DNA from 2 places in the Ochrobactrum vermis genome. Region 2 is predicted to be linked to the other one. Evidence: predicted binding sites of a transcription regulator. Region 2 holds the regulator's gene; the other holds the start of a gene.
The links. The regulator PhoB, encoded in region 2, activates phosphate uptake and scavenging genes when phosphate is short. The targets are predictions, from matches to a motif close to TGTCATNNANCTGTCAT.
Positions count from the first base shown of each region.

Region 1 (11,402 bases), 960 kb from region 2:
AAAGCTTCGATCTGGTGACCATTCATCAGGTTCTGCACTTCCTTGACGATCCACTTGCCGCCATTCGCGAAGCGGCGCGGGCCTTACGCCCCAACGGGCGGCTGCTGATTGTTGATTTCGCGCCGCACAAGCTCGAGTTTCTGCGTGAGGAACATGCACATTTGCGGCTTGGCTTCAGCGATGAACAGATGCTGGGCTGGATGAGAGATGCCGGTCTAGAGCCGGAAAAGACACTGGAACTGGAGCCGAAGGCGGCCAATGGAGATGAGGGGCTGACAGTGAAGCTGTGGCTCGCCCGCGATCCACGCCTTCTCATTGCCGATCCGGTGTCGAGAACAATAAGCATGACGGAGACAGTTTGATGGGTTTTTACGGTCTTTCCCGCCGACCGGATGTTGGCCAGACCACCCGGGTATCGTTCGAATTCTTCCCACCCAAGTCGGAGGAAATGGAACAGCGTCTCTGGGATACGGTGACGCGGCTTGCGCCGCTGCAACCCGAATTCGTTTCTGTGACTTACGGTGCCGGAGGTTCCACACGTGAACGCACGGCACGCACTGTGGCGCGCATCCTCCAGGAAACTGACGTCAAGCCAGCAGCCCATCTGACCTGTGTGGATGCGACACGCGAGGAGGTTGACCGTGTCGTGCGTGAATTCGCAGCTCTCGGCGTCAATCGTTTCGTGGCGCTGCGCGGCGATCCGGCAGCCGGTATCGGCGAAAAATATGTGCCGACGCCGGGCGGCTACCAGAATGGCGCCGAACTGGTCTCCGGTTTGCGCAATATTGCGGATTTCGACGTTTCGGTTTCCGCCTATCCGGAAAAGCATCCGGAAAGCCCGGATTTCGCAACCGATATCGATATGCTGAAGCGCAAGGTCGATAATGGTGCGACGCGTGCCATCACGCAGTTCTTCTTCGAAAACGATCTGTACGAACGTTATGTCGAGCGCGTTCGCCGTGCTGGCATCTACATCCCGATCGTTCCCGGTGTCCTGCCGGTGCATAATTTCAAGCAGGTCAAGAATTTCTGCGCGCGGTCCGCGACACATATTCCGGCCTGGCTGGCGGAGCGTTTCGAAGGACTGGACAACGATCCGCAGACGCATCAACTCGTTGCTGCCGCTATCGCCGCCGAACAAGTGATGGATCTGATCGAACGCGGTGTGCAGGATTTCCATTTCTACACGATGAATCGCGCCGATCTGCCATTTGCGATCTGTCACATGATCGGCATAAGGCCGAAGACGGAAGCGGCTCTGGAAGTTGCATAAACATAAAAAGCCCGGCGGTGACGCCGGGCTTTTTAGTTTTCGAGCGGGGGTCGGCCTATCCTCAAAACCGAAGCCGCCGTAATGGTTTAGGCAAATTCCCCTAGGGGATGACGCCTGCTATCAACGCTGCAACAAATGCAAATGCCGCACAGATCATGAGGACATTCAAAGATCGCGTAAGTCCCATTGGTCTGTCTCCTTCATATGCGCCCGGGCGACCGGACGCGCGCTGGTAGGAAGCTGGAATCTAAGCGCAAAACGCCTCGAACAAAAGAAGATTTCGTGCTGCAATCTGCCGTGATGGAGAAATAAACCTATCGTTTACCACCTAAACTATTGAAATATTTGACTAGAAAAATTTGTTCACATTTCATGAAAAAGACACCGAACTGCCACGTTTGGTACTGTTTTCGCCGTAGTTGCCTCAGGCTTTTTGATATGTTTTTTGCGGGTTTTAGCGAATTAGCGCCAGATATGCCGACAAGGTGAGGATAGATATCACCGTCGAATAGAGGATGACGTTTGAGGTTATCGCCGCTTCGCGACGATAATGTTCGGCCAGCATGAAGGGACCGGTGCCGGTCGGAAGAGCGGCAAGGAGGGCTGCGCTCTGTGCAAGCAGCGGTGGCAGTCCGAACACATAGACGGCCAGCAGCCAGGTTGCGAGCGGCTGGACGATGAGTTTGACCGAAACGAGGAAAGCGATGGCATTGACGCTTTCGCGTTCGATCTTGCGCGGTTGGGCGAGGAACAGGCCAAGCGCGACCAGCGCGCAAGGGGAGGCCGCGCCGCCGAGCATCTTCAGGAAGGTTTCCGCCGGAGCGGGGATGGCGAGGCCCAGAAAGGATACCATCGCGCCAAGTGCCGGAGCGACAAGCAACGGATTGCGGATCAGCGACCGCATGACCTTCCAGATGAGATGAAGTGGCTTCTTCTCGGTTTGCAAGCCGATTTCAATCAGCACAATCGCAAAAGCAAAGGTGACGCAGACGGTGATGATGATCGAAATGGTGGTTGCTGCCAGAACGCCGGACCCGAAGGCGATCATCGAAAGCGGAATGCCCATATAGCCGGTATTCGGATAGGCGGCATTCAGGCCGTCAAGCGCGGTGTCCGCCAGAGGCAGTTTTCCGCGAAGCCGCACCAAAAAGGGCAATGCGAATGCAATCGCGCTCGAAAGCAGAAACACTGCGATGAAACCCGGCTGCCACAGCTCGCTGCCGTGGGTATTGGCCATGATGTCGAACAGCAGCGCGGGCAGCGCCAGATAAACCACGAAGCGGTTCAGCTCTGCGATGGCATGCGGTCCCAGTATTTTCAGCTTGAATGCGCCCCATCCGGAGAAAATCAGCGCAAATACGGGCAGAACGACGATCAGGGTGGTGAGCATGAGGCAGGCATTCGCAGTCAGTGTATCGGAAAGGAAAAGGCGCGGGGATTAGCCCGCGCCCTCATTGTTACTCAGAGCTTGTCCAGCAGCTCCTGAGTTGGCCAGGAATCGGCCGGCATTCCAAGGCGCATCTGCTCAGCGCGTACGGCATCGCGGGTCAGGAGTCCGAAGACACCGTCGATCTTTCCACCCATGTCGTAACCGCGGGCCTGGAGCTTCGTCTGCAAATCCTTCAGTTGGTCCTGCGTCAGACCTGGAACCGGGTTGCCCGGATCGAAGGCTGGAGCACCAGCCAGACGGGTTGCAAAATAAGCAGCCGTCGTGGCGTAGACGATGGATTTGTTCCATTCCACGAACACGTCGAAGTTCGGATAGGACAGGAAAGCCGGTCCCTTGCGGCCCAGTGGCAGCAGAAGAGACGCATCGCCATCATCCGGGCCGAGCGGACCATTGAGCCCCACAACGCCCTGTTGCGCCCACCAGGAATGCGGCTTGCGGTTGGTACGGATCGCTTCCTCCCAAGGCAGGTCCTTGGTCAGGCGAACTTCCTCGAGCCAGGGCTGCCCGCGCTTCCAGCCGAGCTCTGAAATCATGCGCCCTGCTGTCATCATAGCGTCGGGAACGCTGTTCTTCAGATCGACCTTGCCGTCGCCATCGCCATCGACGCCGCGTTCAAGATAATCCTTCGGCAGGAGCTGCATCATGCCGATTTCACCAGCCCATGCGCCGGTCGTCGCTGCATCGACGACGCCCTGGTCGAAAAGCTTGAGAAGCGCGATCAGCTGTGGCCGGAACAGATCTGGGCGGCGGCAGTCATAGGAAAGAGTGACGAGGGCATTCAGCGTGTCGAAATCGCCCTGAATGGCGCCATAATCGGTTTCGAGCCCCCAGAAGGCGGCAAGGACTGGACCTGGAACACCATAAGTATCTTCAACTTTCTTGAAGACGTCGGCATATTTTACCAGATTTTCACGGCCCTTCTTCAGGCGCGCTTCTGAAATGAGGCGCTTGGAAAACTCGGTGAAGGTCAGGTTGAAAACAGTCTGCTTGCGGTCGCGGTCGAGCACCTTTTGCTCAAGCACGGCCTTGTGCAACTCGGCGATGCCTTTTTCACCGACACCGGCGTCGCGGGCTTCCTTGGTCAGATTATCCATCCACTGACCGTAGTCGATCTCGCATTCCGGCTTTGGAAGACTGACGGTGTTTTCAGTTGGCGTCGCAGCAGGCGCCGGAGACGCGGCGGCCTGTGCACCGGACATGGTTGTCGATGCAAGCAAGGCGGCTGCGATAACTGAAGCAAAAAACTTCATTGGTAACTCACACTAATAGATTGGGAGCAGATGGCTCCCTTTCGGGGATTGTTCTAGCTATTGCCCCAACAAGCCCCGGAAATGAAGCAAAACTTGGTGTGAACTGCCAAACTGTGCCGTGTTAGCGGACCTTGTTGCTTTCCAGCCACTTTTTCCACGAATTGGCATCGCCGGCGAAGACATTGATATCGGCGTCGCCCTTGATGCCGGGAATGGAGCCCGTGCCGGTATATTGCCAGAACGTCCACGGATGCGGACCGTATTTCTCGTCTGGATGACCCGCAACGGAGCGTAGCCAGAACGGGTAATCCGCCATCTGCCGCAAGTCGTTGTCGTCGAAGAAATCGACCGTCGTGTAAACGATCGGGCGCTTGCCGTAATGTTTTTCCAGTGCTTGCAGGAAGATGCGCATTTCCTTGCGTACAACCGCTGCATTGGGGCGTAGCTTGCAGGTCGGTGATTGCGGGTTCCATTCCATGTCGAGGACAGGTGGAAGCGCGCTGGGGTCACGCGGCACGTTCTGGATATACCAGCGCGCCTGTTCGATGGCCGGACGGCAGAAATAATAGAAATGATAGGCGCTCCGGGCGATACCCGCCTGACGCGCACCGTTCCAGTGTTCCTGAAAGCGATCGTCGACGCGGTCGCCGCCCTCGGTCGCCTTGATGAAGGCGAAGGAAATGCCGCTGGCGCGCGCTGCGCTCCAGTCAATGTTGGTCTGATATTTGGAAACGTCTGTTCCGTGGATCGGATAGTGCCATGGCGTTTTGCCGGTCCAGTCGTGCGGGTCACGATCACCAAAACGCGGGGCCTTAACCGAGCCGGACGGCGGTGCGATCCGAGCTACCGAACTGCCTGATTTCTTTACGTCGGAAAAGTCGTAATCCACCGTCGTGCAGGCGGAGAGAAATAAAGCGCCAAGGGCGAGAAGGCTGTAGCTGGCCAGACGGTTCATATAGTGGTTCCGTGTCGCGAATCAGTCCTCTAACGGTTACGCGATCCGGAGGTGAACGTCACCAGTCTGGCGGGCAAGATTGGTGTTTAATCTACGGCCAGGGGCGACGTTGTCGAACGAATGACCGCTATCCAGGCAAAACCGCGATAAAGAATGCGCTTCTCAGTGATTGCGCTGCGTTCATGTGCGAGTTGTTCGCAAACTGGGAACAGGTCACGACGCGGTGTGACATGGAACCATTCAAGCCACTTGAAGAGGGCGTTCCCAAACCAGCGCGGCAGGCGTGCCTGATCGCCGAAATCGACAATGTGCAACTCTCCGCCAGCATTGAGATGCCGGATGCTTTCACGAATGACCGACTGCCATTGCGGGATCATCGATACGGCATAGGAGATGAAAATCCGATCGAAGCCGGTTTGCCCGAACAGCTGCTCCGGGTCGAACTGGGCTGCATCCGCACGATCAAGCCGGATGCGATTTTCGATGCCTGCACGCTCTGCCGCCCGGCGCGCCGTATCCAGCATTTCAGCGGAGATATCGATGCCGAAGAATTTTGCATCGGGATAGTGTTCTGCTGCTTTCACCAGATTGCGACCGGTGCCGCAGCCGATCTCCAGAACTGTGCCATCCTTGGGGACGGCCAGCCCTGCGATCATGGGGTCGCGACCCAGAAGGTAGTATTTGCGCGTGGCGTCGTAGAAGTGCCGCTGACGGCGATAGACCCGATCCATGAGGTTGGCATGGTCTACGCCCTGAACGCTCCATGGGCTGCGCGACATATCAGGCATCCTTCAGGGTATAAAGGTGGAACCCGCCATAAATCGACGAGCGGTCGCGGTCGTGCAGGGTGCGGGATTCAGCTGCTTGATACTCCCAGCGATCCAGAATTTGCGGCGCCACTCGTCCCGGAAGCAGGCTCGCTTCTGCGGCGGTACGGAAGATGACACGTGCATTTGGTGCTGCCGTACGCGTGATCTCGCTCCACAACGCATTGAGCTGCTCGTCATTCATCCAGTCCTGCGCATCCAGCAGAATGTAGCGGTCTACGCAAGCGGCAGGCTTGGCAGCGAGAAAGTCGGTATAGCTCGCGTTCTGTACGGTCATTCGATCGGCGCGTACCCGCACTGTTTCGAAATTGGAGCGCGACAGATAGGGCGGAAGGGGGCCTGTTTCCTCATTGCCGCTATAGCCACGTCCGAATGCCTGCCAGGCGAAATAATTATCGGTGAGGGGGAAGCCGCAAGCCAGCTTCTCAAGACGGCTGCGCAGAACAAGCGCCATGTCGCCGTTTCCGGCGGTGGCAAGGGCATCATATTGCTGGGGTGGTATGCCTAGTCCGAAAAGGGATGATTTGCGGGCCGTGGCCCAGCGCACCATGCGTTTTTCGAAGAGCGGCGCAAGCGCTGTATCGAAGAAGCTGCGTTGTTCTTCCATCGTGCGCGCCTTCAATATGTCGCGCGGATCGATCCCGTAGAGCCGCGCCACACGATGGCCCATGCCGATGAAGACTCCGAGCAAGCCGTGGCGATAGAGGTCACGCCAGAAAATGGAAATACGCTGGCGGCCATTCCATTTGCGCTTTTCCCAATAAGCGCGACTTTCGCCGTCCAAATGCGGGCGGATGAAATGCTTGTAGGCGGCAAGATTGGTCTTGTCGTCGGCTTTTCCATAGAACCGGTAGAACGTATCGTAATCGGGCAGGTTCTTGATGGCGGCAAGTTTCAGCCGGTTGAAGGCGACATGTGCCTGATTGAGATCAACGGCCTCTACACGTGCCGGATCAGCGGTCAGATAGGACATGGCGTTACATCCACCGGAAGCGATGGTGACGATGCGATGTCCTGGCTCAATAGCCAGGGCCGCCATATCAACCTCGGGGTCTTCCCATATCTGCGGATAAACCAGCCCTTTGAACAACCAGGCGAACAATCTTTCGGAAAAGCCTGCGCGTGAGAGGGCGCTGTTTTGGGTCACTGCACGTTTGAGAATTGTGTCGCCGGCTGGGCTGTCTGTCATCAAAAGCTCCCCTGATGCTCGAATCCCGACTTCGCTTTTGCAAAGTTAAACATCGTCCAATGACAGGGGCGTGACGAATTAATTGCGGGTTTTTAAACCCTGTGGAGGCGGCTATACGCCTGTAATACTGTCGCTTTATTACGCTCGGTAAGACTATTTGAGAGAACTTTTTCGCGCTGCTGCCGTTTTTTTGTGTGACGGTCCCAATCGACGGGATTTCTGTGTCGATGAACGACCGTAAAAAGGTGATTGACCGGACAAACCGGTCAGGCACGGAGAAACAGAGAGAGGCGTTTGGCAATATTGCCATTTGATGCCTGAAACTAGGCCAACGAGCCTAACCTAGGAAGGAGAGCCAACGTGAAGAAGTTTCTGATTGCTTCTGTCGCCGCCGTATCACTTCTCGGCCTTGCAGCTTGCAACGACAAGAAGGACGACACGAGCAACGCACCGGCACCATCCGCGCCGGCAGCGCCTTCGAATAATGATACAACGACGACGCCAGCCCCAGCGGCCCCGACAACTCCGGCACCATCGACGCCGGGTACAGGGACGGCACCGGCCAACTAATACCAAAACCCTATGAGTATGGCTCATAGGGTTTTGGTTAAGCCCGAGTGGCGATTGAACTTTTTCAAGGCGTGATGCGTGAGCATCTTAGCGCCTTGATATAACGGTGCGAAGTCGTGACGCATGATGCGTCTGCATTTGGGTGGCGATCCGGTCTCCGGGTCGCCATTCTTGCCAATTGGTTTTGAGATGAACGCTAAAGCAACCACAATGGGAAAAGACGGGCATTCTGCGTTTTCCGTGTTTCAACGCAGGCTTGGTTCGGTTATGGCTTTTGTCATGAGCCGTAACTTCCTGTTCGTCATATCTGCTATTGTTCTCGTTGCACTTGCCGCCTGCGGCAAGGGAGACGAAGAGACCGCTGCAACAACCAATGGCGGCGAGCAGGGGGCGGCTGCCGTGTCGCAGCCTGTTAAGCCCGCAGAAAGTGGAAACGCTGCAAAAGGCCCCGATCTGGTCAAGTCGCTTCGTGACAGTTCCGGCGTGGTGAGTCCTGAGGACAAGGCTGCAGCCATCGAACGGGCGCGCACAAATGCCGTTGCTGCGGCAAAATCCGTGGGGCAGACGGATCAGCAGGCACAGGCAGCGGGAGCCGCTGCGGCCACGGCTGCACAACGTTCCTTCGATGAACGCGAGCCTCAACAATAGGATTGCACTGCGAAGCCGGGTAATATTGCAAGCCAGCACCGCAGCCTTCCATCTGTTTATTTTTACGCATTATCCTACGCCAAACCGCTTCGCACTTTTGCTGTAAATGCTCTAAATAGTTGTTTTTTCGACTTTCGCCGGCGCGGACGGTTTTCAGTTCATTCGGAATTCTATAGAAAAGACCCATGTCGATTTGGGTTCGCATTGGTGAGTTTGTCACTTACGTGGCGTCGAATGCCATTTCTGGCGTTATCGAAGCCGTGCGCACCGTTTTCGAAGGTGATGCCGATACGCGCCGCCAAGTGGCTTTCTCTATCGCGATGATCGCGCTTTCGGCCAAGATGGCGAAGGCGGACGGGGTTGTCACCCAGGACGAAATCCGCGCCTTTCAGGATATTTTCGCCGTGCCGAAAGAGGAAACGGCGCATGTCGCGCGACTTTACGATCTCGCCAGGCAGGATGTTGCAGGCTATGAATCCTATGCGCGTCAGCTCGCCGGATTGTGCAGCGAAGGACAGACCAATTGTCATCTGCTTGAGGATATTCTCGACGGTCTTTTCCATATCGCCACCGCCGATGGCTATGTACACGAAAAGGAAATGACCTTTCTCGCAGGCGTAGCGGATATTTTCGGATATGATGAGATTGCCTTCGATCGTATCGCGATCCGCCACGTCCAGCGCGGTGCTGACGATCCTTACGCCATTCTGGGGCTGGAGCGCGGCGTTTCCTTTGAACTGGCCCGTAAGCGCTATCTTGCGCTCGTCAAGGAGCATCATCCTGACCGGCTGGTCGCAGAAGGTTTGCCACTCGAATTCATAACCATTGCCAACAGGCGTCTGGCAGCGATAAACGCGGCTTGGGCAAGTATTGAGAAGAATCTGGAGACTGCATGAGCAGCGTGCGCGAAATCGAGAGCGAATTGTTGCAGGAACTGGCTCTAGACCGGCCTGACTTCGCCGGTGCGACGCTTGATCCTTCACCCAATTTCGGCACGCGCCGTGACGGCAAGACGCCTGCCTTTCTCATTCTCCATTATACCGGGTTATCGACTGCAGAAGAGGCAGTGCAGGTTCTGAAGTCGCCGGATATGGAAGTTTCCGCGCACTACCTTGTTCATGAAGACGGACGGGTCGTGCAGATGGTTTCGGAGAATGCGCGCGCATGGCATGCGGGCAAGAGCTTCTGGAAGGGCGAAACGGACATCAATTCCGCTTCCATCGGCATTGAGATTGTCAATCCGGGTAATCTTGAAAATTACCCGGCCTTCAAGGATGCGCAGATCGATGCGGTTATCCGCCTCAGTCGCGATATATGCGAGCGCCACGCCATCAAACCGGAAAATGTTCTGGCCCATTCGGATATCGCACCGGCGCGCAAGACCGATCCCGGTCATAACTTCCCCTGGAAACAGCTCCACGATGCAGGTGTCGGGCATTATATCGCCCCGACGCCGGTCCGGGGCGGACGCTTTCTGGCACGTGGCGAACAAGGCCAACCGGTGGAAGCCTTGCAATCCATGCTGGCACTTTATGGCTATGAAATCGCCGTCACGGGTGTCTTCGATGAAGGTACTGAAACCGTGATTAAGGCCTTTCAGCGTCATTTTCGGACACAAAATGTGGACGGGGTGGCCGACGTATCTACTATAGATACCCTCTACAAGCTAATTTTTTCGCTGCAAAATGTTACCGCCTGACCAAGTGTGTGCGGGCAATTTTTCTATTCAGCGTTGATTCGTATTTCTGTAATGATTTCAAAAAAATAAGCCGACCTACCTCGGTTACCAGGGAATTTTTATAAGGGTTTCGGTTGCCCTTGTGTGAATCACAAATGTTACAACCTGTAAGACTATTTTACTTTTGCAACCAATCTTCAGCTGCATTTGCCCTCCACTTCATCGCTCAATCCCAGCGGATACGGGCTTCAAAACTCATATCGGGCGGGATCAAAAAACAGGGCCGTCTCTCCCAAGACGGGCGGTCTGACACAAGAAACGTTCCAAGACGGTAGGTTATGAAAATAAATTTTGTTGTTGTTTGCGCCCTTGTTGGCGCGATGAGTTCGTTTGGCCTGAATCCAGCACTGAGTGCCCCTTCATCTGAACCGACCAACCTCGCAGCTCTCCTCAAGGCACGCCAGCAGAACAAGACTGCCGAGGCGGAAAAGCCAACCACAGCGCCGAAGAAGGCATCGATCGTCAGCCGCCGTGCGGCACCTGCCACCAAAGGTTCCACCGGCAAGCGTTCGCAGTCGAAAGACAAGACTGCCCGGAGCGCCAAGAGTGGCGGTAACTATTCCACCATCATCAACCGTTATGCATCGACCTATGGTGTGCCCTCAGCGCTTGCTCATGCAGTTGTGCGTCACGAAAGCAACTTCCAGCCGAACGTGCGCGGCAAGGCTGGTGAAATCGGCCTGATGCAGATCAAGCTCTCGACTGCACGTGGTCTCGGCTATACGGGTTCCGCCAAGGGCCTCTACGAGCCTTCCACGAACATCCAGTTCGGCATGAAATATCTTGCCATGGCGCAGAAGCTCGGCGGTGGAAGCACCTGCGGCACAATCCTGAAGTACAATGCCGGTCATGGTGCCAAGCGCATGAACCCGACCTCTGCAAAGTATTGCAGCTCGGTTAAGGCCTATATGAGCGCTCTCTGATTCATTTTCAGGATGCGATTACAGATTTGCGTCGGCGGTCGCGTAGAGTACAGGCCGCCTGATGTGAACGGAAAGCCGACAGTGGCAACACTGTCGGCTTTTCTGTTTCGAGTTCATTCAGATTTTTTGAGAAATTCGGTTTCACTGTTTCGCTATCGTTGCTATATGCGCGCTGTCAGTCGGTCGGGCAGCCGCGCCTGTCATGTGCCGAAAGGCGGCAGGTGAGGAAAGTCCGGGCTCCATGGAAACACGATGCCGGGTAACGCCCGGCGGGGGCGACCCCAGGGAAAGTGCCACAGAGAGTAGACCGCCCCGTCTTCCGTACCGCTTGGCAAAGCGGCAGGGATGACGGGGTAAGGGTGAAAGGGTGGGGTAAGAGCCCACCGCGTCTGCAGCAATGCAGACGGCACGGTAAACCCCATTGGGAGCAAAACCGAATAGGGACGGCGCACCGGTTCGCAAGGACTGGTAATCAGTTTCCGGATCAGCCGTCCGGGTGGGTTGCAAGAGGCGGGTGGCGACATCCGTCCCAGATGAATGGCTGCCGCGCCGGGCGCAAGTCCGGCCATACAGAACCCG
Region 1 is NZ_PCOC01000001.1:1,808,488-1,819,889, reverse strand. It holds gene CQZ93_RS09010 (ArsR/SmtB family transcription factor) at 1-362, shown strand, start outside; gene metF (methylenetetrahydrofolate reductase [NAD(P)H]) at 362-1,273, shown strand; gene CQZ93_RS09000 (AEC family transporter) at 1,728-2,663, opposite strand; gene CQZ93_RS08995 (lytic murein transglycosylase) at 2,735-3,973, opposite strand; gene CQZ93_RS08990 (glycoside hydrolase family 25 protein) at 4,095-4,928, opposite strand; gene CQZ93_RS08985 (class I SAM-dependent methyltransferase) at 5,015-5,707, opposite strand; gene CQZ93_RS08980 (BtaA family protein) at 5,709-6,944, opposite strand; gene CQZ93_RS08975 (hypothetical protein) at 7,305-7,514, shown strand; gene CQZ93_RS08970 (hypothetical protein) at 7,638-8,162, shown strand; gene CQZ93_RS08965 (J domain-containing protein) at 8,348-9,058, shown strand; gene CQZ93_RS08960 (N-acetylmuramoyl-L-alanine amidase) at 9,055-9,861, shown strand; gene CQZ93_RS08955 (lytic transglycosylase domain-containing protein) at 10,179-10,823, shown strand; RNA gene rnpB (RNase P RNA component class A) at 10,999-11,402, shown strand, end outside.
Region 1: the regulator PhoB is predicted to act here: its motif matches at 7,004-7,020, upstream of CQZ93_RS08980 (BtaA family protein).

Region 2 (11,402 bases):
TCCTGCTATAAGCGTGCGGATCAGACGACGGAACGCCATGCAGGATCACCCGGAAAAAGACAGGACCGACACCACCTCACCCGCAATTTCAACGGGTAAGCGGATACTCTATCTTTGTCTCGGTTTCCTGATGTTGGGCTTTGGCATTATTGGTGCCTTCCTGCCGGTCATGCCGACCACGATCTTCATCATTTTTGCGGCGTGGTTCTTTGCGCGATCATCGCCGAAGTTTGAAGCACGTCTGCTTGCCGATCAGCGTTTTGGTCCGCTGGTTATTAAATGGCGCGAGCGTGGAGCCATCCCGCCGCGCGCGAAGCTTTATGCCTGTATCGGCATGACGGTGGGTTATGGCTTGTTCTGGTGGGGCGCGAAACCCGGCTGGCTGCTGGCCGCAGCCGTTACCGTCTTCATGCTCGGTTCGGCTGCTTATGTACTTTCGCGTCCAAGCGATTAACAACTTCAACCGTGCAAGTGTTCACGATAGGAGTGGTTATCTGGAGCATTTTCAGCAAAGTGCGAGGTAGTTTTGCGTAGGATAATGCGTAAAAACAAAAAGATAGAGCAGTTCCACGATTCCGTTTGAACTGGAACCGCTCTGAAATGGGAGCCGCCAATGTCCTTGCCTGTCGTCAATCCGCTGATCAATCGTCTTTCCGTACCACCCATTCCAGCGGTACAGGCCTGGGCACGGGGCTATGACGGTTCGCATGGTGCACTGATAGATCTGTCGCAGGCAGTCCCCGGCTATCCCCCGCATCCCGATATGCTGCGCTTTCTCGGCGAGGCGGCGGGATCGGTTGCTTCCGCCGGTTACGGTCCGATCGAAGGCGAACGGATTCTGCGCGAAGCCTATGCAGCACATGTCGGCCAGCTCTATCACGCACAGATCGGCGCATCCGATGTCCACATCACATCGGGTTGCAATCAGGCCTTTATCGCTGCCATCATGTGTGTGGCGCAAAGCGGCGATACGGTGCTGACCACCGATCCGTTCTATTTCAACCATCGTTCATCGTTGGAAATGCTCGGCATAGCTTCAGGTTCAGTGTCCAGTCATGCTCAAAATGGTTTCATCCCAAGCGTCGAAGATGTCCGGGCTGCGCTCCGTCCGGGCATCGCGGCGCTGGCCCTCGTTTCTCCGAACAATCCGACCGGGGCAATTTATCCAGCCGGGCTTCTGGCAGAGATCTATGTACTCTGCCGTGACAATGGGACATGGCTCATTCTGGACGAGACCTATCGTGATTTTCTGACCGATGGTGATGAGCCTCCGCATCGGCTTTTTGACGAGGCGGACTGGCCGTTGCATCTGATCCAGCTTTACAGCTTTTCAAAATCATTCTGCATTCCGGGGCACCGGCTTGGGGCGATTGTTGCGGGCAAGGCGATGGTCGAGAATGTCGCAAAAGTCATGGACAACCTGCAGATATGCGCAAGCCGTGCGCCGCAGATCGCTGTCGCCCGCGCTATCGAACCTTTGAGCGGCTGGCGTGACGATAATCGTGGCGAGATCGCAAGGCGTGCCTCTACATTGCGGTCGGTCATGGCTAATCTCGAAGGCTGGCATGTGGAGGCGGTTGGAGCCTATTTCGCTTTCGTTCGCCATCCCTATCCGGATGTCTCATCGGTCGATGTTGCCGAACGTCTTGCAAAGTCGCTCGGCATCGTCACTTTGCCGGGCCGGTTCTTCGGTGAGGAGCAGGAGGCCTTTCTGCGCTTTGCCTTCGCCAATGTCGATGTTTCCGGCATAGAGGCTCTCGCTGCGCGTTTGCCGCATTTCAGGACCTGAATCCCCTGCCGGTCCAGGGATCGGCAAAACCCCACAAAATCACTGGCAAGCGGCTCTGATACAAACCTGTAACAATAGTGTCATATGAATGTAATATAGAGCGCGTAGAGGGCTAACGACGCCACATCGTCATATGTCTTTTACAACAGGAGCCGCAGCTCATGAACAAGATGATTTCCTCGACCGCAGCGCTTGCCATCGCTGCCGTTATGTCGGTTTCCGCCGCTCAGGCGCGCGATCAGATTCAGGTTGCCGGTTCCTCGACCGTTCTGCCTTATGCAAAAATCGTTGCCGAGACGTTCGGTGAAACCTTCCCGAACTTCAAGACGCCAGTCGTTGAATCGGGCGGTTCGGGCGCAGGCATCAAGGAATTCTGCAAGGGCGTCGGCGAAAACACCATCGATATCGCCAATGCATCGCGCGCCATGAAGGACTCGGAACTTAAGTCCTGCATCGACGCTGGCGTCAAGGACGTTCAGGAAGTGCGCTTCGGCTATGACGGCATCGTCTTCGCGACCGACGCCAAGGGTCCGGATTGGAAGCTGAAGCCGGAAGATGTCTACAAGGCTCTCGCAGCCAAGCTGGTCGTCGACGGCAAGCTGGTCGACAATCCGAACACCAAGTGGAACCAGGTCAACCCGAACCTTCCGGACTGGGACATTGCAGCCTATATTCCAGGCGAAAAGCACGGCACCCGTGAAGTGTTCGAAGAAAAAGTTCTCGCCGACGGCTGCAAGCACTCCGGCGCTCTGGATGAAATCAAGAAGGCCGGTCTCGACGACAAGGCTGCCGCTTCCGCCTGTATCGCAGTGCGCAAGGACGGCAAGGCTGTCGATATCGATGGCGACTATGCTGAAACTCTGGCCCGCATCGACTCCAACAAGACCGGCGTTGGCATTTTCGGCCTCTACTTCTTCGAAAACAACGCTGACAAGCTGAAGGTTGCCACCGTCAACGACATCACGCCGTCGGCTGAAACCGTCGCTTCGGGTGAATATCCGGTGTCGCGTCCGCTGTTCTTCTACGTGAAGAAGGCTCACCTCGGCGTTATCCCGGGTCTGAAGGAATATGTCGAGTTCTTCCTGAACGACCAGATGATCGGCCCTGACGGCCCGCTCGCCGAATACGGTCTGGTTCCGGCTCCGGACGCTGAACGTGAGGCCCAGCGCGCTGCCTTCACCGAAGGCAAGACGATGGCTGCAAAGTAAGTTTTAATCTGTGGAACGCGGGGATGACAAATCTCCGCGTTCTTCTCCTTTCGCGCCTTTACACTAAGACAGGCGCATCCGCGTGGAATGGTATGGGTAGCCGCACCTCAAAACCGTCCGCATTCATCAGGGCAACCGGGGAAATTGAATGTCCTTCTTTCTGGTTCTCGTCAGTATCGTTGCAATCGGGCTGATTGGATTCTTCATAGGCCGGCAGCGTGCCGTTGCACTGGACAAGATCCAGTCTGCTTCCGCGCAAGCTTCGCGGACCGAGAAAATGCATTCCCGCCCGCATTATCATGGCTGGTGGGTTTTCCTCGTTTCGGCATTGCCTGCCGTTCTGTTCCTTGCTGTTTGGGCCGTTGGAACGTCAGTCTATCTCGATCACAGTGCGACCGCGCGTCTGCCGGACGCCGTCGAGGGCGGCTCCTTTACCAATCGCAGCCTGCAGCTCGGCATGGTGCGTGGTCTTGCCAACGGGCTTGACCGGCTGACGCCCGCCGAACTGGAAAACTTTCCGTCGAATTATCAGGATGCCCGCACACTTCTGGCATCCAAGGGCGTGGCGCTCGCGACCGAAGGCCAGGATTACATGGTGCCGATCGCGCTCTACCTGGAAAATGCGACCGCGCTGACGCATACGATCGGTTCCGCTGTTTCTCTGGTAATCGCGGTCGCAGGCGTGATCTTCGGCCTTTCCACGATCAGTCGCCGCATGCGCGCGCGCAACAATGTCGAGCGGATCGTTCTCTGGGGCCTGATCGCAGCATCAGGCATCGCCATCCTGACGACCGTCGGCATCATCTGCTCGATGCTGTTTCAGACGATCAGCTTTTTCCAATCCGTTTCGCCGTGGGAATTCTTCTTCGGCACTGTATGGGATCCACGCTTTGCCGCAGCCGGTTCAGGTGGCGAGACAGGCCAGTTCGGTCTCATTCCGCTTTTGGCTGGTACGCTTTATATCGCGCTTGTAGCCATGCTGTTCGCGGTTCCGGTCGGATTGTTCTCGGCCATTTACATGGCGGAATATGCATCGCCGAGGGTGCGCACGGTTGTAAAACCGGTTCTTGAACTCCTGGCCGGTATTCCCAGCATCGTCTACGGCTTCTTCGCCCTTGTCACTGTCGGACCTTTCCTGCGCGATCTGTCGATTGCCATAGCGGGGGGGCAGGGCTTTATCATGGCGCAGAGCGTTCTCACTGCCGGTCTCGTGATGGGCGTGATGCTGATCCCTTTCGTGTCGTCGCTTTCCGATGACATCATCACCGCCGTGCCGCAGACGTTGCGCGACGGTTCGCTCGGTCTCGGTGCTACTCGCTCTGAAACCATCAAGCGCGTGATCCTTCCGGCTGCTCTGCCCGGCATCGTCGGTGCGCTTTTGATGACCGCATCCCGCGCTATCGGTGAAACCATGATCGTGGTTCTGGCGGCAGGCGTTGCGGCCCGCATCAACATCAACCCTTTCGAGGCGATGACCACCATCACGGTGAAAATCGTCAACCAGCTCACCGGTGATCTTGAGTTCAACTCGCCGCAAACGCTGGTGGCTTTTGCGCTCGGCATCACGCTTTTCGTCCTGACGCTGATCATGAACATCTTTGCGCTGCACATCGTGCGCAAGTACCGGGAGCAGTACGAATAATGACCGATACGACCCTCAACGCCGGCGGTGCAACGGCGCAGCCGACACGCCGCGATATCGGAATCAAGCGTCGTTACGCCGCTGAACGTCGCTTTCGCTACTATGGTATTGCCGCGATTTCCATCGGCGTGTTCTTCCTCTGCGCGCTCCTGTTCTCGGTCTTTTCCAAGGGCTATACGGCCTTCTGGCAGACGACGCTGTATCTGCCGGTCAAGCTTGAAGAAAAGGTGATCGATCCGGGCAACAAGCGCGCGACCGATCCCAATGTGCTGATCACGGCCAATTATCCGCTGCTGGTGCGCAATGCGTTGGCTGAAAAGCTCGGTGTTGCCACAACAGACCGTCCGGCAATGCGCGATCTGGGCCGTTTCTATTCCGACGGCGTACGCATTCAGTTGCGCAAGATGGTGATGGATAATCCGTCGCTCATCGGCACGACCCAGACCGTTCCGGTTCTGGCGGGCGCCGACATCGATTCCGCCTTCAAAGGGCAGATCGACCTTTCCGTGCCAGAGACGAGCCGCAAGGTTTCGGACCGTCAGGTGGGCTGGATGAAGACGCTTTCGGAAGAAGGCGTCATGAAGGAGGCCTTCAATACCGGTCTCTTCACCTTCGGCGCTTCCAGCCGTCCGGAAACGTCCGGTCTTGGTGTTGCGCTGGTCGGTTCGTTCTACATGATGCTGATCGTTCTCGGCCTGTCGCTGCCTATCGGCGTCGCCGCTTCGATTTATCTGGAAGAGTTCGCCAAGAAGAACCGGTTCACCGACATGATCGAGGTGAACATCAACAATCTGGCGGCCGTACCGTCCATCGTGTTCGGTCTGCTTGGGCTTGCGGTCTTCATCAACTTTTTCGGCCTGCCGCGTTCCGCGTCGCTGGTTGGTGGGCTGGTGCTGACGCTGATGACACTTCCCACCATCATCATTGCGACCCGTGCTGCCCTTCGCGCAGTGCCACCGTCGATCCGCGCCGCAGCTCTTGGCCTGGGCGCTTCGAAAACGCAGATGGTGTTCCACCACGTCCTGCCGCTTGCCGCACCCGGCATCCTGACCGGTACCATTATTGGTCTTGCCCATGCGCTCGGTGAAACCGCGCCGCTTCTGCTGATCGGCATGGTGGCGTTCGTCGCCGACGTGCCGTCGACACCGATGGACCCGTCGACCGCTTTGCCGGTGCAGATCTATATGTGGGCGAACGAAGCAGAACGAGCCTTTGTGGAACGCACGTCAGGCGCTATCATCGTCCTGCTTCTGTTCCTTGCCGTGATGAACATTGCAGCAATCATTCTGCGCCGCCGCTTCGAGCGCCGCTGGTAAACGGGAGTCGAAAGCTATGAATCTGATGACCGAACGATCTCTCGAGAAAGCCGTAGGAGAAAAAATGAACGCCAACGCCAATTCCATAAAGATGCGCGGCGACAAGGTCTGCGTATTTTATGGTGAGAAGCAGGCGCTGTTCGACGTCGATCTGGAAATCCAGGAAAAGATGGTCACGGCGCTGATCGGCCCTTCGGGCTGCGGCAAGTCCACCTTCCTGCGTTCGCTCAATCGCATGAACGATACGATCGAAGGCTGCAAGGTCGGCGGCAAGATCACGCTCGACAATGAGGACATCTACGATCCGAAGATCGATGTCGTCGAGCTGCGCGCCCGCGTTGGCATGGTGTTCCAGAAGCCGAATCCGTTTCCGAAGTCGATTTATGAAAATGTCGCTTACGGCCCGCGCATTCATGGTCTCGCCCGTACCAAGGCCGATCTGGAGGAAATCGTCGTGACGAGCCTGCAGAAGGCGAGCTTGTTCGAGGAAGTGAAGGACCGTCTGCACGATGCTGGCACCGGCCTTTCCGGTGGCCAGCAGCAGCGCCTCTGCATTGCGCGCGCGATTGCGGTGAGCCCGGAAGTCATTTTGATGGATGAACCGTGCTCGGCGCTCGATCCGATTGCTACCGCCAAGGTGGAGGAGCTGATCGACGAGCTGCGCCAGAACTATACGATCGTGATCGTCACCCACTCCATGCAGCAGGCTGCCCGCGTTTCGCAGCGCACCGCCATGTTCCATCTTGGCAATCTGGTCGAAGTGGGCGACACGGAAACCATGTTCACCGCGCCGACCGAAAAGCGCACGCAGGACTACATCACCGGACGCTTCGGCTAATCCGGAACTGCGCTCAAACAGATAGACAGTGCGGCTTCCCCGCAATTTATATTACGAGGTCTACTATGCCGTCTCAGCATACCGTTCGCTCCTACGATGAGGAATTGAAGTTTCTCACCCATAAGATCGCCGAAATGGGCGGACATGCGGAACGTATGGTCGAGCAGTCGGTCGCCGCTATCGTCAATGCGGACAATGCGCTCGCACAACGCGTTATCTCCGACGATCTGATCCTCGATGCCAGTGAGCGCGAGATCGACGACAAGGCTGTGATGATCATTGCCAAGCGCCAGCCCATGGCTGTGGACTTGCGTGAAATCATCGGCTCGATCCGCATCTCTGCCGATCTGGAGCGTGTCGGCGATCTGGGCAAGAACATTGCCAAGCGCGTTGCCGCCGTTTCGGAATCGCGTCAGCCGGTAAAGCTATATCGCGGCCTTGAAACCCTGGCCGAACTGGCGCTGACCCAGCTCAAGGATGTGCTCGACGCCTATGCGTCGCGCTCGGTGCAGCAGATCAATGTCGTTCGCGATCGCGATGACGAGATCGACGCCATGTACACGTCGCTGTTCCGCGAACTGCTGACTTATATGATGGAAGATCCGCGCAATATCTCCGCCTGCACGCATCTTCTGTTCTGCGCGAAGAATATCGAGCGCATCGGCGATCACGCGACCAATATCGCGGAGACTGTCTATTACATCGTGACCGGCCTGCAAATGCCGGCCGAACGACCCAAGGAAGACCTGAGCCACGGCATTGTCGTGGATGAGGCGCGTAAACCCTGAACTACAGCCGACCGAACTTCGGTCCGGCGGTTGAGAATGAGTGAATAGCGCGGCGGCACGCGGTCGATTGGGGGATTGTATCTAGCGCCCGCCGAAATTGGATAGGGAAATACTGGATGTCACAGGCACCCAAAATCGCTGTGGTGGAAGACGAAGAGGCGCTGAGCGTCCTGCTTCGCTACAATCTCGAAGCAGAGGGCTATCAGGTCGATACGATGCTGCGCGGCGACGAGGCCGAAATCGCCTTGCGCGAGAACGTGCCGGATCTGCTCATTCTGGACTGGATGCTGCCAGGCGTGTCAGGCATCGAGCTTTGCCGCCGTCTGCGTCAATGGCCTGAAACGGAGCGCCTGCCGATTATCATGCTGACGGCGCGTGGCGAGGAAAGCGAACGCGTTCGCGGCTTGAGCGTCGGCGCAGACGATTATGTCGTGAAGCCATTTTCGACGCCGGAACTTCTGGCGCGCGTCAAGGCCATGCTGCGCCGGTCCAATCCAAGCATTCTTTCTCACGTGCTGAAAGTGGGTGATCTCGTTCTCGACCGCCAGCAGCATCGTGTCTATCGCAAGGAAAAGGAAGTTCGCCTTGGACCGACGGAATTCCGCCTGCTCGAATATTTCATGATGTCGCCCGGTCGTGTTTTCTCGCGAAGCCAGCTTCTCGATGGGGTCTGGGGACCGGATATCTATGTGGATGATCGCACGGTGGACGTCCATGTCGGACGGTTGCGCAAGGCGATCAATGTCGGTCGCGCGCTTGATCTGATCCGCACCGTCCGCGGCGCCGGTTATTCTTTCGGCTGATCGACGCAGTCGTCTACGATTTCAGGAATTGAACTTATCCGGTCCGCCACGGCTCTCGTGGTGGGCCGTTTTTGCTTGCGGCGGAGCTTTGTGAAGCGCAGGTCGGTGTCATCCGATTCGCATCGGGACGGTCGAAACAGGCGTTGAAAGCCCGGTCTCACGCGATGTTACAAGCCTGTTTCCAAAGTTGACATGGTGCAGCGGAACCTCTCTCAAAACAGAAATTCCGCAGATCATTTGAAGCACCATGAATGTGCTTGCAAAAAATGCGCAAGCAAAAGCGAATTAAGGCAGCGATATGGCGTGTATTGCGAGACTTTGAATCTCATTAAATCAATATCTTATCTGAATTGATAGATACTGTTAAGAAATTGTTAATATATTTAAAGGGCTTGTAGGCATATTCGCACTCTCGATTCGGAATTGTTTTCGGACGTTTCAGCCGTCCTCAGCATTGTTGGGATTTGACCCTTCGCCTTTTTTTGGCCTAAAAATTCCAAAACCTTGAATTCGATTGAGCGACAGTAGGGCGTGTGATTTTGATCTTCGTCCTCTTTGACTTGCACCGCAGTCAGACGTTCGAGCGCATCGTTCCAGATGTGTTTGCCCGAATGGATGACTGGATCAGTTAAGGGTCCTAACATGAGACTGAGCCATTGACGCGCGCCGCGAAGTGGAAATTGCCCGTTCTTATCGGGCTAGTGGTTGCGCCTTTCGTGGTGACCGGTTGCACGACGACTGGAACCTCGGGAAAAGCCAATTCGGAAAAGACGGCGGCAAGCCACGTCAAGACCGTCAATGGCGTGAAGACCTATACCTACACCGCACGGGACAAGAATTGTCTTGAGCGTGCGATGTTCTTCGAATCCAACCGTTCGAGCTCCGATGGCCTTCTGGCTGTCGGCACGGTCGTCATGAATCGTCTCGCATCGGGCCGTTATCCGGATACGATTTGTGGTGTGGTCGGTCAGAAGAACCAGTTTGCACCTGGTGTTCTTTCACGCCAGATGAATTCCAAAGCGCTGCCGGACGTCCAGGCCGCCGCAGCCGCAGTCCTCAAAGGGGAACGGCATCCAAAGTTGAAGAATGCCATGTTCTTCCACACGGCTGGCCTGAAATTTCCCTATAACAACATGCATTATGTGCTCGTCGCGGGTGGCAATTCCTTCTACGAGAAGCGCAATCGCGACGGTTCGCTGCAAAGCCCGGTTCCGCAGGATCCATACAATCTCGCTCTGGCCTATTCACCGCAATCACCTTCTGTTCCGCAAGATGCATCCTATGACGTGACCTTGCCGCAGACAGGACCGGTTCCGGGAACGGAACCAACCGTTCAGGTGGCGCTTGCGGAAGCTGTAAAGGCTCAAAGCGTGGAACAGAATGTCGGTGCTGGCCCGCAGGCTCGCGGCGACCGTCTGGCGCGTCATCGCGGTGTTGCAGCGCCTCAACAGGAACAGCCTGTGCAGATGGCCTCCTACCAGTCGCAATTCGATACGACTGCCCCGCAGGCGGCATCGCTCGGCTATGCGCCTGCAAGCCAGAAGCAGGTTGACGCCATCGGCGCGCTCCTTCTGTCCCAGGACCGCCCGGAAGCACCGCTCTAAGAAGCGTGTTTATAATCGGACAAACTGAAACGCCGGTCTGATTTCATTCAGATCGGCGTTTTGGTTTCATGGGTGACCGCTGTCCCTTTCCGGAGAAGCTTTCAGGGCCGGTAGATCACCATCGGTGCGTCGTAGAAATCGACCTGGTTCTGCCAGGCGCGCCGGTCGGCTCTGCGATCGAGGTCCAATCGCATGAGACAATTGGCGAAAGCGTCGGTCTTGGCCTTGAAGCCATAGCTGCGGCAGGTCTGCTCGTCGGCGGCGCGGCGTTGCTCGGGCGTCATGGTAACGCAGCCCGCAAGTAGGCTGGTTATGCAAAGTAGGATAAGCACTTTCCGGTTCATCGCCGTTACTTTCCTCGTGGCGCTCACCGCATCGTTATCGTGCGTGGTGCGATGAAATTATACGAGCGTATCCCGATAAGTGCGAAGCATCTTTCGGGAAAAAGCGCTAAAAAAATGGGTCGAGCATTTCCAATGGTTCAATCCAGACAGGAAATGCTCTAGGCGCTAGAGCAACGTCAGCGATTTCGGTAATCTAATCACGTGGAATCGAATCTTCCCGCTTTGTCAAAACCATGGATAGGGAAGAGGCAGACCTTCCTCGACATCTCGGTCATTCTGCCAGAGACGCTTGTCGATATCGCGTTGGAGATCCCGCTGTCCGAGGCATTTTTTGAAAGCTGTCGTCTTCGGTTTATATCCCGCAGTATGGCAGAAATTCTGATCCATAGTGCGAAGTTGCGCGACGGTCTGAGTCGAGCATCCGGTAATTGCAGAAAAGGAAAATAAAATAAAATAAGAAATATTCTGGTGTTCATAATCACTCCAAAGAAAAATGCACTTCTATGTATATTTGAAGGTGTTTACATTGTAATCACCAGTTTTTAATACCAATTAATTTCAGTTTGTTCACCCAAGAAGGCTAACATATGGAGATTCGTCAATACATGGGCAACAATTCATTCGTGAATGCCATTCATCCGGTGAAACTTGAACGTCTGGCGGAAGTCGCTGTTCGCGTTGGCCTGCAATTGCGCGAGGGGCAAGATCTCGTCATCACCGCACCGGTCGTCGCGCTGCCGCTGGTTCGGCTGATTGCCAAGCATGCCTACAAGGCCGGGGCTGGACTGGTAACACCATTCTTCGCGGATGACGACATGGCGCTTGCCCGTTACGAGAACGCGCCTGACGCGAGTTTCGACCGCGCAGCGAGCTGGCTTTATGAAGGCATGGCAAAGGCCTATTCGGACGGCGCTGCCCGTCTGGCAATTGCTGCCGATAATCCCATGCTCCTCTCCAGTCAGGACCCGGCCAGGGTTTCACGCGCCAACCGCGCCAATTCGAAGGCTTATCAGCCGGCACTCGAAAAGATCGCCGGTTTCGACATCAACTGGAACATCGTCTCCTATCCC
Region 2 is NZ_PCOC01000001.1:2,770,876-2,782,277, forward strand. It holds gene CQZ93_RS13820 (YbaN family protein) at 38-454, shown strand; gene CQZ93_RS13825 (aminotransferase) at 620-1,789, shown strand; gene CQZ93_RS13830 (PstS family phosphate ABC transporter substrate-binding protein) at 1,951-2,997, shown strand; gene pstC (phosphate ABC transporter permease subunit PstC) at 3,146-4,639, shown strand; gene pstA (phosphate ABC transporter permease PstA) at 4,639-5,955, shown strand; gene pstB (phosphate ABC transporter ATP-binding protein PstB) at 6,020-6,793, shown strand; gene phoU (phosphate signaling complex protein PhoU) at 6,859-7,581, shown strand; gene phoB (phosphate regulon transcriptional regulator PhoB) at 7,698-8,384, shown strand; gene CQZ93_RS13865 (cell wall hydrolase) at 9,041-9,988, shown strand; gene CQZ93_RS13870 (hypothetical protein) at 10,090-10,332, opposite strand; gene CQZ93_RS13875 (aminopeptidase) at 10,938-11,402, shown strand, end outside.